4 regions of the Pantoea jilinensis genome follow, and region 2 is predicted to be linked to each of the others. Evidence: predicted binding sites of a transcription regulator. Region 2 holds the regulator's gene; each other region holds the start of a gene.

Region 1 (3,894 bases), 720 kb from region 2:
AGGATAATTCTGGCCTAACAATTAGTGAGTAAACTCTCTCTTATCTTTATGAAGGAGATCAGCCATGCGCGTGTTACTGGTTGAAGATGATGAAATGATCGGCGCTAACCTGCAGCAGGCACTGCAGGGCGCGGGCTGGTCGGTGGATTGGGTGCGCGATGGCGTCTATGCCCAGAACGCCTGGAGCGAAGGCGGCTACAGCTGCGTGCTGCTCGATCTCGGCTTACCACGGGATGATGGCCTGCAGGTCCTGCGCCGGGCGCGCGGGCGCGGCGACGCGACGCCAGTACTCATTCTTACTGCACGCGACACGGTGGCGCAGCGGATTCAGGGACTCGACAGCGGTGCTGACGACTACCTGCTTAAACCGTTCGATTTACAGGAAGTCATGGCCCGGATGCGCGCCATTACCCGACGCAGCCACGGCGCGGCAGATTCCGTATTGGGCAGCGGCGATGTGCAGCTGGATATGATGACCCGTGAAGTGCTCTACAAAGGCCAGCGTGAACAGCTTACGGCGCGCGAATATGCCCTGCTCTACGCCCTGCTGGAGCGGCCGGGCGCTATTCTGTCACGCGAGCAGCTGGAAAACCGTATCTATGGCTGGGGCGATGAAGTCAGCAGCAACGCGGTGGATGTGTTGATCCACGGGATGCGCCGCAAGCTGGATAACGACGTGATCCGCAACGTGCGCGGTCTGGGCTGGCGGGTGCCGGCAATATGAAACCTTTTCGCTTTATGCGCTCACTGCGCAACAAATTACTCTCTACGCTGCTGATTATTCATCTGCTGATGATCGGTGGCGTCACCTGGTATTTCTTCAGCTGCTACGGCGATATGGTCGGCACCATGAAGGACGATCAGCTGGCCAAAATCGCGGATGCCTGGTCCACCAATAAACAGATGCCCGCCCTGATGCCGATGCTTATTGCGCCTGACAAGGCGAAAAGCGCCTTTGTGGTGCAGCTATGGGACGATCAGGGTCAGTTGCGCGCCAGCTCATGGCCGGAGCTGCAGGCCCCGCTGCAAAACCAGCGTGGCTATCGCGACGTCCATATCGGTCAGTGCGACGACTGTGAATGGCGCATCTATACCCGGCCCGGCTTGCCTGGCAGTGAGATTAAAACCATTCAGGTGATGCACAACCTCAGCTACATGAAGGCATTGATGGTCAAGCGGGCGCTGTCGGCGATCATTCCGATGATCCTGATGATGCCGCTGTCGCTGCTGGTGATCTGGCTGGTCGTACGCAAGATCACCCGGGATCTGCAGGTCGCTTCGCGTCAGATTGCCGCGCAGGAGACGCATCATCCGCACAACGTCTCACCGGAAGGTTTACCGGATGAGATCCTGCCGCTGGTGGCCGCCTATAACTCGCTGCTGAGTAAACTGCGTGAGGCCTGGTCGTCACAGCGTCAGTTCCTGGAAGATGCCGCCCATGAACTGCGCACGCCGGTAACGGCCGTGACGTTACAGCTGGAAAACCTGCGTCAGCATATTCAGCCAGGCGAAGCGAGCCGGCAGTTCAGCCAGCTGGAAGCGGGCGTGACACGTACCCGTCACCTGGTCACGCAATTACTCAATGTCTCACGCCAGGATGACCAGAGCGTGGTCGCCAGCGTTGAGCATATCGAACTGGAAGATCTGCTGAAAGAGAGCATTGAGCAGCTGATGGTCGTGGCGGATAAACGCGGCATCGATATCGGCTTTAATGGCTCCACGCAGTACCGTCTGCAGGCCAGCCGTTCCGAGCTGCGAAGCCTGTTCGATAATCTGATTGGTAACGCCATGCTACACACCCCGGAAGGTAGCCTGGTCGATGTACTGCTGCATCGGGTTGCCGGAAAGACCGTGGTCGATATTGTGGATAACGGGCCGGGCATGCCGGAATCCTTTATCGAGCGCGCATTTGATCGCTTTACCCGTTCGCCTGACGTTAAAGCCCAGGGTAGCGGCCTGGGATTATCCATTGTGCGCAACGTCGCTCAAAAGCATCAGATTCACGTCGCCCTTTCCAATTGCCTCTCGCCACAGGGTGCAATTTGTGGTTTGCAGGTTCGCGTTACACTTCCCTGATTCCCGCTGTTTGATCACGAACCAGACAACGTAAACGGTTGCCTGGTTCCGTTCGATCCACGCCGTTATTGTGAATCTCATCACATTTTAGCTGAATTGTAATGCAACACTTTTTGACAAACGTGAGCAAAATCTATTTTCTATCGATCTGTTACAGGCACGCTACGCGGGCTGAAGAACTGGCTGTTATTTGCTGTGAAACCCTCATTCCCATCAAGGGACCGATTTTTCTCTGACTGCGTCTGCTGTGCGGCGGTCAAAAGCATGTGGCTGATAATAATGAAATATAAAACGTTGATAGCAGGTGCCGTGCTGGCATGTTCATTGAGTGGTGCTGCGCAGGCAGCGGAAAGCGATCCGCAGTATGTCTCCGACTGGTGGCATCAGAGCGTAAACGTGGTCGGTAGTTACCACACGCGTTTCGGACCGCAGTTTAACAACGACGTTTATCTGGAATATGAAGCGTTTGCCAGGAAAGACTGGTTTGATTTCTACGGCTATCTCGACGTGCCTAACTTCTTCGGCGTGGGCAACAGCAATGCCAATGGCGTGTTCGACCACGGTTCACCGATGTTTATGGAGATTGAACCACGCTTCTCTATCGACAAGCTGACCGGCACCAGCCTGGCCTTTGGCCCGTTCAAAGAGTGGTATTTCGCCAACAACTACATTTACGACATGGGCCGTAACAGCGATAACCGCCAGAACACCTGGTACATGGGTCTGGGCACCGATATCGATACGCACAGCGATGTCGGCCTGTCGCTGAACGTCTATGCCAAATATCAGTGGGAAAACTACGGCGCGGCGAACGAAAACAGCTGGGATGGCTATCGCTTTAAGGTGAAATACTTCGTGCCAATCACCACGCTGTGGGGTGGTAACCTGGGCTATGTGGGCTTCACCAACTTCGACTGGGGTTCCGATCTCAATGAGAAAGGCGGTTCATCACGCACCAGCAACTCTATTGCCTCCAGCCACATTCTGTCCCTGGGTTACGATCACTGGCACTTCTCTGCGGTGGCGCGTTACTTCCATAACGGCGGACAGTGGGCGGATGGCCAGGAGCTGAACTTCGGCAAGGGTCCGTTTGAAGTGAAATCGACCGGCTGGGGTTACTACCTGGTGGCGGGTTATAACTTCTGATAATAGCGGGCGGTTGCAACAACCGCCCGTTTAGTCGGTGAGCTGGCCCAGGACATCACGCATCAGGGCCAGCTTTTCAGCTGCAGGCTAATCTGATAAGCACTGCATCTGCTCTGCATTTAATTCTGCGGCTTCTCAACATTGATGCGCCATGGAATGTTGAATTTATCAATGAACATCGCGAATCCGTTCGACCAGAACGTCTCCTGCCATGGCGTCGTCACTTTGCCGCCTGCCGATAATTTCTCAAACCAGGCTTTGCCCTTTTCAACATCATGGGTAGAGAGGCTGACCGCGTAACCCGCATGCTCTGACGCTGGCGGATGTTCGGTATTGCCATCGCTGAGCATCAGCTCACCGTCACCAATGCGTAATTGCGCATGCATGATCTTTTCTGGCGGCTGTGGCGCTGCGGACTCATCGCCGACCTGCTCACCCTGATCCGGCATATCACCGAATTTCATTTTAGAGAGTAACTCTCCACCGGTTGCCTGCAGGTAAAAGTCGATAGCCTCTTCACAACGGCCATAGAGAAACAGATAAGGACTAACTTGCATCGTAACCTCTATTTGTCGGTTGGATTTTTTCAGTACCTTAACAGTGTAGACGATCGACTTTACGTACTGATTTTACTGACAATAACGGCGAAAGAGTTGTGCCATATAACTGCTC
Region 2 (3,894 bases):
TCGATATGCGGCGTGAGCACTTTGTCACAGCGCTGCAGGCCATTGATGCGAAGTATGACTTGTTCAGTGACATTCGCGGCAAGGGGTTGCTGATTGGCGCCGCGCTTAAACCTCAGCATGCCGGGAAGTCACGCGACATACTGAATGCCGCCGCCGCTGAGGGCGTGATGGTGCTGGTTGCCGGCACCGACGTGATGCGTTTTGCGCCGTCACTGATTATCGAACCGGCCGATATCGAAGAGGGCATGCGCCGCTTCGCCACCGCCGTCGGCAAGGTGCTTAACGGCTAGGCTAGTTTTTACGTAAGCGTCTGATCAGCCAGCGGCCATGTTGTGGTCGCTGGTTCCATGCCAGTGAGGAGATGGTGTACATCACGCTCAGATGGTCAAGAATACGTCGCACATGCTGTTCCACCACCGTGACAGGTCCCTCACTGATGTTCTCAAGATCATCCAGCAGATTAACCTGTGAGCTTTCACCATCATATTCCAGCCGCTGCTGACACCGCTGTAGCGCGATTTCACAGGATTGCAGATAGCGTTCTGCCAGCGAGTCGGTCAGCATAGTGTGCTCCCGCGCCAGAATCGTTATGGCATTAATGTGCTCAACAATAAACTGACTGTGCGTGACCCAGAGCCGCATATCACTCAGATAGCGGGAGTTAAACGCGGGTTCCTGCATCGCCTGATTCAGCGAGTTAAACAGCGCATTGTGCGCCTGATTCACCTTCACGCGCTGATACGCCAGTTTCTCAGGTGACTGTTCGTTACCCAGCAACAATCTCAGTGCGTCCTGATCGGCTTCCAGCGCATCATGGGCGTTCTGTCGCAGTAAGCCACTCTGCCACTGCGGCCACAGCCACAGCATTCCGCCAAAGGCGATCAGACAGCCCATCAGCGTATCCATCAGTCGCGGCAGCAGAAACTGCGCGCCATTCAGCGACAGCAATTGCAGCGAGTAAACCGCCGTGACCGTAAAGCCAATCATTGACCAGCCATAGAACTGGCGCGTAAAGCGATAGCTGATAAAGGTTATTGCCAGCATGATCAGCAGCACCAGCGACTCCGGTACCGCCAGCCGCAACGTGGCGGCCGCAATCACCAGACCGGCAAAGGTGCCCAGCGCACGGTGCTGGATGCGAACACGCGTAGCGCTGTAACCGTTCTGGCTGACGAACATGATGGTCATCAGGATCCAGTAAGGTTTGGGGATGTTGAAGAACAGCGCCAGTGCACTGCCCAGCATCAGCATTACCGCAAAGCGTCCGGCGGTGCGCAGCGCTGACGAGCGAAAAGAGAGATAACTGCGCAGCGCCGGTAACAGCGGCAGACGGCGCTGACGATCCGCCATCAGATCACGCTGATACAGCGGTTTCTGCGTGCGCAGCACCCGCGCAATGCGGTTGAAGTGGTAAAGACAGAAGTTACCCACCGGATTGTCGGGATGCTGATGGGCGATCTTCTCCAGCGCGCCAAGCTGTTTGTCCATCGCAAAGCGATCGGGTAGCTGATGATAAAGGATGTTATCCGCCAGCACCCGTAGCCGGGCCGAAATGGTTTTGGCATTCCAGCGGATCACCGCTTCGGCATGGCTCTGTTCGACCAGCTTCTGCACCTCTTCCGGCCGATGCAGACTAACCGAGATGTGTTCCTGCAGATCCAGCGCCACCTGAAAGGCGCGCGTCAGCCGCTTATGGCTGTGATCGCGGCTTGCCGACAGCATGTGCATCTGCTGATAGCAGGTGTTAATCAGATCGACCACTTTCTGCTGACGCGCCAGCAGCGGCGGCAGTGCCTTTTCCGGGTCGGTCAGCTGCGTCAGCAGGGTGTATTTGGCGTCGCAGTAGTTAGCCAGCTCGCGGTAGATCAGGCTGAGGCTTTCGCGCATCGGCTGCTCTTTCCACAGCCAGAACCAGAACCAGTTAAACAGCCCATACCAGAGCGTGCCGCCGATGTAGAGCAGCGGGGTAACATAGATGGGCATGCGGCCAATGAGGCTCAGGGTAAAAATGGCGGCGATAAGCGTGCCGGGCAGCAGACGACCATGCAGCGGGCTGATCTCACCCGTCACGCCGAGCAGCAGGGGCATGGCGAACAGGATGAGCGGCAGCGGAATGGCATGCAGGGTGAGCCACTGAATCAGGAAGCTGCCGAGGGCAAACAGGCTGCCACCCACAATCAGGCGTTTGAAAAAGCGTTTATGCGGGGTATCCAGACCGGCAATATTGCAGCAGGCAGGCACTAACGAGAACAGCAGACCTTTTTGCAGGTCGCCAGCCAGCCAGCCCAGCGCGACGGGCAGACAAAGCACCAGCGTTTGCCGCAAGGCGTAGTTGACTTCAGGATGGTAAATAATTCGACGCCACATCGGCCCAACACAAACAATAACGGCGTGATGTTGCCATCACGCCGTGGGTGACAGGAATTAGCGGGTGCCGTAAACGACGATGGTTTTGCCGTGTGCGGAGATCAGGTTCTGATCTTCCAGCATCTTCAAAATACGGCCCACGGTTTCGCGTGAACAACCCACAATCTGGCCAATTTCCTGACGAGTGATTTTAATTTGCATGCCGTCGGGATGCGTCATGGCATCTGGCTGCTTCGCCAGGTTGAGCAGGGTCTGTGCAATGCGTCCGGTGACGTCGAGGAAAGCGAGGTTACCCACTTTTTCAGACGTGACCTGCAGGCGACGCGCCATCTGCGAGGAGAGTCGCATCAGGATGTCGGGATTAACCTGAATCAGCTGACGGAATTTCTTGTAAGAAATCTCCGCCACTTCGCACGCGCTTTTCGCACGTACCCAGGCGCTGCGCTCCTGGCCTTCTTCGAACAGGCCAAGCTCACCAATGAAATCGCCCTGATTCAGGTAGGAAAGAATCATCTCTTTGCCTTCTTCATCTTTAATCAGAACCGCGACGGAACCTTTCACGATGTAGTAAAGCGTTTCTGCTTTTTCACCTTGGTGAATCAGCGTACTTTTGGATGGATACTTGTGAATATGGCAATGGGACAGGAACCATTCGAGTGTAGGGTCTGTTTGCGGTTTGCCGAGAACCATTCGCTATTATCCTCTGTTGTAATCGTGCCCAAAATACAGGGGGCAGTTTTCCCTGTCAGGCGGTGAAAGCTTCAAGCGTTTCCCTTTCAGGAAATTATTCGGGCCGCATCAGGCGCAGTGCGCATCATTCTTCCCGGCTTCGCCATCGGGTGACGAAAAATATTTTCAGCACTGTTTGTAGCACAGCTTTTGCCGACTGTCTTGTGTTGTCTCGCTTCAGCTACAGGCGGATTTCTCTGGATTGCTGTTTACCAGGCGAAAGCGTACTCTGGCGACAAAACAGCGTATTCCGGAGCAAAAATCATGCAGGCAAGAGTGAAGTGGGTAGAAGGACTGACATTCCTCGGAGAATCCTCATCCGGCCATCAGATACTGATGGATGGAAATTCGGGCGATAAAGCGCCCAGCCCAATGGAGATGGTGCTGATGGCGGCCGGCGGATGCAGCGCGATTGACGTGGTATCAATTCTGCAAAAAGGCCGTAACGATGTGGCTGATTGTGAAGTAAAACTGACCTCAGAACGTCGTGAAGAGGCGCCGCGAATCTTTACGCACATCAACCTGCATTTTATCGTGAGTGGTAAAGCGCTCCAGGATAAAGCGGTCTCACGCGCGGTGGATCTTTCTGCTGAAAAATATTGTTCGGTGGCCATCATGCTGGGTAAAGGCGTGACGATTACGCATAGCTATGAAGTGATTGAGCTGTAACAGGCTGAAGGGCATTTTAAAGTCGCGGGCCAATTCGGAGTCGGTCTGGTGTCGTGCCGTTCCTGCATAGAGAGTCCGCTTTAAGACTATGCCCGCGCTATTACGCACCTCATCCCTGAGGTGCGCCCA
Region 3 (3,894 bases), 1.2 Mb from region 2:
TATGTCTAAAGTTGACGGACGTCATGAACAAGTCTGCGCGCTTCTCACTTTTGATGGAAACAACGCTATGTATGACAATCTGAAAAGCTTAGGTATCAGTAACCCGGACGACATTGACCGCTACAGCCTGCGTCAGGAAGCCAACAACGACATTCTGAAGATTTACTTCCGCAAAGATAAAGGCGAGTTTTTCGCAAAGAGCGTCAAATTCAAATATCCGCGTCAGCGCAAAACTGTTGTTGCCGATCACGCAACCCAGGGCTACAAAGAAGTTCAGGAAATCAGCCCGAATCTGCGTTATGTCATCGATGAACTGGACCAGATTTGCCAGCGTGACCAGGTTGAAGTGGATCTGAAACGCAAAATTCTGGATGACCTGCGTCACCTGGAAAGCGTGGTTTCCCACAAGATCACTGAAATTGAATCGGATCTGGAAAAATTAACCCGTAACAGCCGTTAATTTTTTGTCCGACGAGAGAGGCCAGCTTTGCTGGCCTTTTTTATGCCCTGAATTCGGCTCCTATCCCTGCTCATCCAGCTGTAAAGCCACATAGAGCAACAGCCTGTCATCGAAATGGCCAAGATTCAGTCCGGTGAGTTCAGAAATCCGGTTTAGCCGATATTCCAGCGTATTGCGATGAATGAACAGCGCACGCGCGGTGGCGCTTGGCTGGACATTATGGGTGAACCACGCGATTAACGTGCGTCGCAGCAAGCCGTTGTTATCCATGTTCTTAAGCTTCGCCAGTGGCCGGGCCAGTTCGTTGGCCTGCCAGCCGCCACGCAGGCTGTCGAGCAGCACCGGCAACACCAGATCCTGATAAAAATAGCTGCGTAACTCGGGCATACGTTGCTTGCCCACCATCATTGTGGTGCGTGCGGTCCGGTAAGAGCGTGCAATGCTGCCAGGCCCGCTAAAGAAGTTGCCCAGTGCGATACGCATCCGTAAATGTCCGCTCTCTTTCATCCGCTGCAGTAACTGTTCCACGCGGCGGCGATGATCCTCCTGGTCGTAGCGTCCATGTCCATTCAGTGCGGGCTTCAGCACCACCATTTCGGTCAGCGACACAATAGCGATCAGATTATCGCGCTCCGGCGTGGTCAGCAGCGTTTGCAGCTGCTGTAACTCTGACATCGCGCTGTCGACGCCGAGCTGACCGCTGTCCACTTCCAGCACGGCGACCACACGCGGCTGATTGAGATCGATGCCCAAGCGCTGTGCCCATTCAGTCAGTTGTGGCGACAGGGTATCGCTGCGGATCAGGTTCAGCACCAGCTCTTCACGCAGACGGCTGTCCTGCGCCAGCATATGCAGCAATCGCGCCTGTTCCAGCATCATCTCTGCGGTCATGCAGACCAGTTCGCCATAATGTCGCAGCGCCAGTGGCTCGCCCGTCAGCCCAATGACCCCGACAATGTCACCGTCGATGCGCAGCGGCAGATTAATGCCAGGCCGCACACCATGAAGATGTTTAGCCACCGCCTCATCAATATCGACAACACGCCCCTGAGAGAGCACCAGCAACGCACCTTCGTGCAACTCCCCAATACGCTCCCGGTCACCGCTGCCGATGATCCGGCCCCGCGCATCCATCACGTTGACATTACTGTCAATAATTTTCATGGTGCGTGCCACGATATCCTGCGCCAGCCGGGCATCAAGGTGATAGGTAGCCATCCATTACTCCTGGAAAAGAGGGTGAGAAACAGAATACGCATGGGTTGCGCACAGAGCATTGTGCAACTGCACAGAGCCGGGCAATCATTTACCGAATTTGCGGAGAGCATCACACTCTGGCGGCGCGGAAGGCGGGCATAAAAAAGGCGGACCGCAGTCCGCCTCATGAACAGTTGTTATACCGTTACTGCATCAGCAGATAGATGCTGCTGTCACCACGTTTCACATTCAGCGCCAGAACGGCTGGTTTGGTGTCGAGGACTTTTCGCAGCTCACCGAGGTTGGTTACCGGCTGCTGGTTAACTCCCTGGATCACGTCACCCTTTTTCAGGCCGATACGCGCTGCGGCGCTGCCGGGTTTCACATTATCCACGCGAACACCTTTATCACCGGTTTCAACATTGCTGAGGTCAGCCCCTTCAATGCCGTTGTAAATGGTGGCGGACTGCACTTTCGCCTGGCTGCTCTGCTGCAAGGTAACCGAGACATCAACGGGTTTGCCGTCGCGCAGCAGGCCCAGTTTCAGTGTGGTGCCAACCGGCAGCGAACCCACTTCCGCACGCAGAGAAGCAAAGCTGCTCAGCGGTTTGCCATTCATTGAAACAATCACGTCACCCGCTTTAATACCCGCTTTAGCCGCCGCAGAGTCTGGCAGCACCTGGCTGACAAAGGCACCACGCTGTGCATCAACCTTCATCGCTTTTGCCAGCTCGGAGTTCAGTTCAGTCCCCTGCACGCCCAGCTCGCCACGTTTCACCTGACCAAACTCAACCATCTGAGCCGTCAGGTTTTTAACCATGTTGCTTGGGATAGCAAAGCCGATACCGATGTTGCCGCCATCCGGCGCCAGAATAGCGGTGTTAATCCCTATCAGTTCACCATTAAGGTTAACCAGCGCACCACCGGAGTTACCCCGGTTAATTGCCGCATCCGTCTGGATAAAGTTTTCGTAGTTTTCCACGTTCAGGCCGCTGCGTCCCAGCGCCGAGACGATCCCGGAGGTGACGGTCTCACCCAGACCATACGGGTTGCCGATCGCCACGGTGTAGTCACCGACGCGCAGGCTGTCGGAGTCAGCGATTTTCACAGCAGTCAGATTTTTAGCGTCCTTCAGCTGAATCAGTGCAATGTCAGAGCTGGGATCTTTACCAATGACTTTGGCGTCATAATGACGACCATCGCTGAGCTGCACCTGAATTTTAGTGGCGTTGTTCACCACGTGGTTGTTCGTCACCACATAGCCTTTTTCAGCGTTGATGATGACGCCCGACCCGAGAGCCCGGAATTTTTCCTGCTGGGTATCAGGGCCTGGCGCGCCACCGTTACCGCCCGCGCCGTCACCGCTCTGACACATGGGTGATCCCTGGAACGGGGAACCGTCCTGGCAGAAGGGCGAGTTGTCGCCAAAGAATTGCTGAAACTGCTGCGGCATGCGCGGGGTTTTCACGGTGGTGGTACCCTCAACGCTGATACTGACCACAGACGGCATTACCTTTTCCAGCATAGGCGCCAGGCTAGGGAGTTGCTGGCTATCGGAAGAGGCCGTTTGCGCAGCAAAAACAGTAACTGGGGCGAGCGCCATGCTCAGGCTCAACGCCAGCGCACTTAACACTAAAGTCTTTTTTTTCATTTTTCATTTCTCGATAAGATTACTGTTCAGACCATTGCTGTGGTCGAAAGGTGAGATAAATGTTTTAGCGCGAAATTTCTTTAAAAGTTTAAGTCAAAGGTAAAAATTTATTCGCGGCCTTTACAAACGCCGGCTTATTCTACAGCCATCAGTCGGCGATACTCATCCCAGGCATAGAGATCGGTCATTCCACTGATATAATCCTGAATAAGCCGGAAGCGATAATAACGTTCCCACAGCAGCCGCTGATATTTATGCTCTACCACAAGGGTACGCATCTTTTGCAAATAGGCTTTACGGTGTTTACCAGAAAGCTTATGAAAAAGCCGGGTTTCAATCGGATGCTGACGCAGGAAGTCTTCATTTATCAGCGTGGTGAAAGCCTCATAGTTCAGGCGCATCAGCGGCTGATAGATCTCCAGCAGCCCTTTGATTACGCGGTATCCCTGCAACTCCAGCTGCTCGACTTCAGAGTGATTAAAGACCTGCTGGCGCGCAACAGTTTTAAACAGTTGCAGTAACCGGCCCTCTTCACCCTCATCTTCCAGCAGCGCGTGATTGAAACTGCCATCGAATATAGCAGGCA
Region 4 (3,894 bases), 1.7 Mb from region 2:
CCCGTGCTGATTCTGCGACCCGAGTTTTACTCAACGTTTACCGCCGAGGTGGGCGAAGCGCTGGGGCGGCGGTTGCGTCCGCTGTTTGCTGCGCTGCGTCACCAGGGCGGTAACGGCTGCTGGCAGGAAGTAGAGGGCGTATGGCAGCTCACGCTTCAGCTGACGACAGATGAGGCGGTCACTGATCAGGCGCTGAGCCAGATTGTCTGTGCACTGTCGCTGCCGGTTGAGGCAAACCTGCCGTCACCTGTCGAAAGCATCGCAATCCGCGCGCTGCAGCAGCAGCTGCCTTATCAGCTGGCAGCGACCTTTGCGCCGGATTGCTGGCGGGCGGCGCTTAAAGGCGGCAACGCGGCGCTGCATTCGCTGATTGCCCGGCGGCTGAGCGCGCTGTCGCTGCCGGTTAACCCTGACACGCCACCAAAACGCATGACCACACAAACGGGCATGACGCGTCTGCTGCACGCCAGTACGGACAACGCGCTGTTGCTGTTTATTCCACTGCACCGTCCTGAACAGCTTGCGGCATTACGTGCGCTGGCGCTGATCTACGAGCCGCGTTTCTTCCAGCGCTATCGGGTTGAACAACCTATAGGGTATGTCGTTAACAGCCGCTATATGCGCTGTGCCGATGAAGATGGCGTAGTGTTTGCGCTGCAGTCGCCCGATTACAGCGCGCTGTCACTGTTGCGCTACTGCCGCAACTTCCTGCGTTCCCTTAACGAGACGCTGGCAGAGTGTGACCTGGTGGCACTGAAAACGCGTCTGCTGAGCCGGGAAGTGGCGCAGCCACTGGCGCAGTTACGCCGTGAAAATGGTCTGGCAGAACCGGATGCGGCGCAGATAGAGGCGCTGACCCTTACCGATCTGCAACAGCTGCACCGCACACTGATTCAGGATCGCCGCCGCTGGCGCGTGCTGTTTACCGGGGGAGAAAATGTATAGCGCCCGATATAAAGTTGCTGAATTTATTTGAAAATTACGGACAAATCTCTTCACTGTCTATTTCGGGCTAACTGAACCACACTCAGTTCACTTTTGTCCGGATAAGGAATTGACTGTGAAGAACTTCAAACGTATCGCACTGCCCCTGTTAGCCGCTGCTACCCTTTACGCCCCGTTATCTCAGGCTGAGGCGATGCACTACCAGCTGAATCCTGAGCATACGTCTGTCATTGTGGCCTGGAACCATTTTGGCTTCTCAAATCCTACCGCGGATATTCCGGATGCAACCGGTACGCTGGTGTTTGATAAAGATCATCCGGAAGCATCACGCGTTGACGTAACCCTGCCAGTCAGCAAAATCGACAGCCATGTTGCGGCGCTGACCAAAGAGTTCAAAGGCGCTGAGTATTTCGACACGGCCAAATACCCAACTGCGACCTTCCACAGCACCAAAGTGGTTGCAAAGGGCGACAACAAATTTGACGTTGAAGGTAACCTGACCCTGAAAGGGATCACTAAGCCTGTTACGCTGCACGCCACGCTGAACAAGCAGGGCGAGCATCCGATGGTGAAGAAGCAGGCGATTGGTTTTGATGCCACCGGCACCATCAAGCGTTCTGACTTCAGGCTGGACAAATATGTCCCGGCGGTAAGCGACGACGTCACCCTGACGCTGTCTACCGAAGCTTACGCGAAATAAGTGTGTGGGGCGCAGCAGCTCGCTGCGCCCCTGATTCATTTTTCTTCCTTTCCTGCATCTCCTGAAATATTCCCTTTTTTACGTGCACTGAATAATCCAGCCCTCCCGATAAAAACTATTTTAATCGCCTGAACCGGGCCAGAACCGGGAAAAATGAGGTGAAAGTCACAAATTCGCAATGCCATTTTTATGCCCGATCATTCGTTATTCTGTTGGCCAAATCAAAAACCTGTTCGGCAACCTAAGCTGATGATTTGTATTGATTCGTCCGTGAAGTAATAAGTTGGAATAGAGTGACTCAGCTCACAAATAAAGGCCTTAAGCTACTGCTGTCAACACGCCTGCCCGAAAAATACCGCGCGTAACTGTGATCTCCTCTGCAAATAGCAACGCCGTGAACCGGAAGAATGGCCCTCAGCAGAGTAAGCCAGCGGGGTGAGGGAAATGCGCATTGGAATGGTGATCAGTGGCGGGGATGTCACCGGAATAAATAACTTTGTCTTCCAGATAGGGCGTCTCGCGCAGGCTGAGATGGTGATATTTGACGGCGGCATTCCCGGCCTTCTGGCAAATAACCATCGTGATATCAGCCAGCGCGATCTGCTCGACTTTGCCATCGCCCCGATTCCGGTGATGCAGTCCGGAAGGACGGAAAAGAAACTGGTGCGCAGCGAATATGATTTAATTGCGCGCCAGCTGAAAAGCGCACGTATTGACGTATTAATCATGGCGGGTGGTGACGGATCGCTGCAGTTTCTCCACATCCTGTCGGAGTCTGGCGTTAATTGTTTCGGCGTCGGTATGACCATCGATAATGATGTCTTCGGCAGTGATTACACGCTGGGATTTTCTACCGCCTGCGAGCAGGTATTAAAAGAGGTCGCAAAGCTGCGTAATACCGGCCGCGCCTTACCGGGCCGGGTTTTTATGCTGGAGTTACTCGGCGGCTATTGCGGCGAATTAACGCTGCAATCGGCGATTAAATCCAATGCGGATATCGCCCTGATTCCGGAGTGCCAGATTCCTTTGCCACAACTGGCACAGCGCATCACCGGACGGCTGGCCGAACAGAACAGCGTGGTCATCCTCTGTTCAGAAGGCTACACCCGTGAATATTCGCCCGGTTTTCAGGGGGCGATCGACACCTTGATCAAACAGCTTGAGCCGCTTATTGGCGTACGCATCCGTAAAACTATTCTCGGTTACGGACTGCGCAATGGTGATCCCACCTGCGAAGAAATTTATCAGGGCACCATTATGGCCAGTGAAGTGGTGCGTTGTATTCAGTCAGGCATGCGGAATAAAGCGGTCATTATTAATGGCAGCAATAAACCGATCCCGATTGATTTAATAAGCATGCAAAAACGCCTGGTCGATATTGACGGGCACCATTACAAACTCGCTAAACAACTCAATATAGTGTGAGGAAAAACCATGCTGAAAATATTATGTGTCTGTGGTTGTGGATTAGGCTCCAGTTTTGCGATTGAGATGAGCGCAAAAGCAGTATTAAAAAAACTGGAAATTGAGGCTGATATCGATCACACCACCATTTCAGAAGCGAATGCATTTAAGTCAGATATGATCCTGACGCAAAAAGCCTTTGCCGATGTATTAAATGCCGACGCCAGTCCGGAGCAGATTAAACGGGTCATTATTCTTAACCGGCTCACCGATAAAGTGGAAATAGAGCAGAAGATCCTGGCCTTTTTAAAAGAACGTAACGAGAAGGTCGCTGCCCATGAATAGTGTGATCGACTTTCTGGTAAAAGATCTGCTGGGGCAGGCCTCAATTCTGATCGCGTTTATTGCGCTGATTGGTCTGCTGCTGCAGAAGAAATCAGCAGGCAAGGTGGTGGAAGGCACCTTTAAAACCCTGCTCGGCTTTTTAATTATGATGGCGGGTATCAATATTATTGTGGGGACGCTGACGTTCCTCAATACCATTTTTACCCACGGTTTTGGCATGCGCGGTTATATCACCGATGTAGCCGCTATCGCCGGACTGGCTAACCGTGAGCTGGGATCTGAAGTGGCGCTGACGCTGCTGGTGATCTTTATCGTCAATATCATCATCGCGCGGCTGACACCCTTTAAGTATATCTTCCTGACGGGCCAGGCCCTGCTGTGGATGGCGACGATTGGCGCTGTCATCGGCTACAAAGCGGGGCTGACTGGCCTGCCGCTGATCCTGACCGGCGGCATCTTCGGCGGGATCATGGCGGTCGTGATGCCCGCGCTGGCACAGC

Evidence for each region. The regulator CRP, encoded in region 2, controls carbon source genes, mostly activating them, when cyclic AMP is high. The targets are predictions, from matches to a motif close to ATGTGANNNNNNTCACAT.
Region 1: KTJ90_RS17580 (nucleoside-specific channel-forming protein Tsx) is a predicted target of CRP. The motif match lies at 2,145-2,162, and genes of this name have one in related genera.
Region 3: KTJ90_RS15570 (CdaR family transcriptional regulator) is a predicted target of CRP. The motif match lies at 1,776-1,793, and genes of this name have one in related genera.
Region 4: KTJ90_RS10055 (6-phosphofructokinase) is a predicted target of CRP. The motif match lies at 1,799-1,816, and genes of this name have one in related genera.

What each region holds. Positions count from the first base shown of each region.
Region 1 is NZ_CP077746.1:3,723,273-3,727,166, forward strand. Features, by position in the region: gene KTJ90_RS17570 (response regulator) at 65-724, shown strand; gene KTJ90_RS17575 (sensor histidine kinase) at 721-2,076, shown strand; gene KTJ90_RS17580 (nucleoside-specific channel-forming protein Tsx) at 2,356-3,222, shown strand; gene yjdN (VOC family metalloprotein YjdN) at 3,342-3,779, opposite strand; gene KTJ90_RS17590 (LysR family transcriptional regulator) at 3,852-3,894, opposite strand, start outside.
Region 2 is NZ_CP077746.1:419,282-423,175, forward strand. Features, by position in the region: gene argD (bifunctional acetylornithine/succinyldiaminopimelate transaminase) at 1-290, shown strand, start outside; gene KTJ90_RS01920 (YccS/YhfK family putative transporter) at 292-2,367, opposite strand; gene crp (cAMP-activated global transcriptional regulator CRP) at 2,425-3,057, opposite strand; gene KTJ90_RS01930 (OsmC family protein) at 3,361-3,765, shown strand.
Region 3 is NZ_CP077746.1:3,283,300-3,287,193, forward strand. Features, by position in the region: gene KTJ90_RS15565 (DUF3461 family protein) at 68-460, shown strand; gene KTJ90_RS15570 (CdaR family transcriptional regulator) at 521-1,678, opposite strand; gene degP (serine endoprotease DegP) at 1,863-3,308, opposite strand; gene dgt (dGTPase) at 3,443-3,894, opposite strand, start outside.
Region 4 is NZ_CP077746.1:2,131,585-2,135,478, reverse strand. Features, by position in the region: gene pqqF (pyrroloquinoline quinone biosynthesis protein PqqF) at 1-945, shown strand, start outside; gene KTJ90_RS10060 (YceI family protein) at 1,061-1,645, shown strand; gene KTJ90_RS10055 (6-phosphofructokinase) at 2,090-3,070, shown strand; gene KTJ90_RS10050 (PTS sugar transporter subunit IIB) at 3,080-3,394, shown strand; gene KTJ90_RS10045 (PTS sugar transporter subunit IIC) at 3,387-3,894, shown strand, end outside.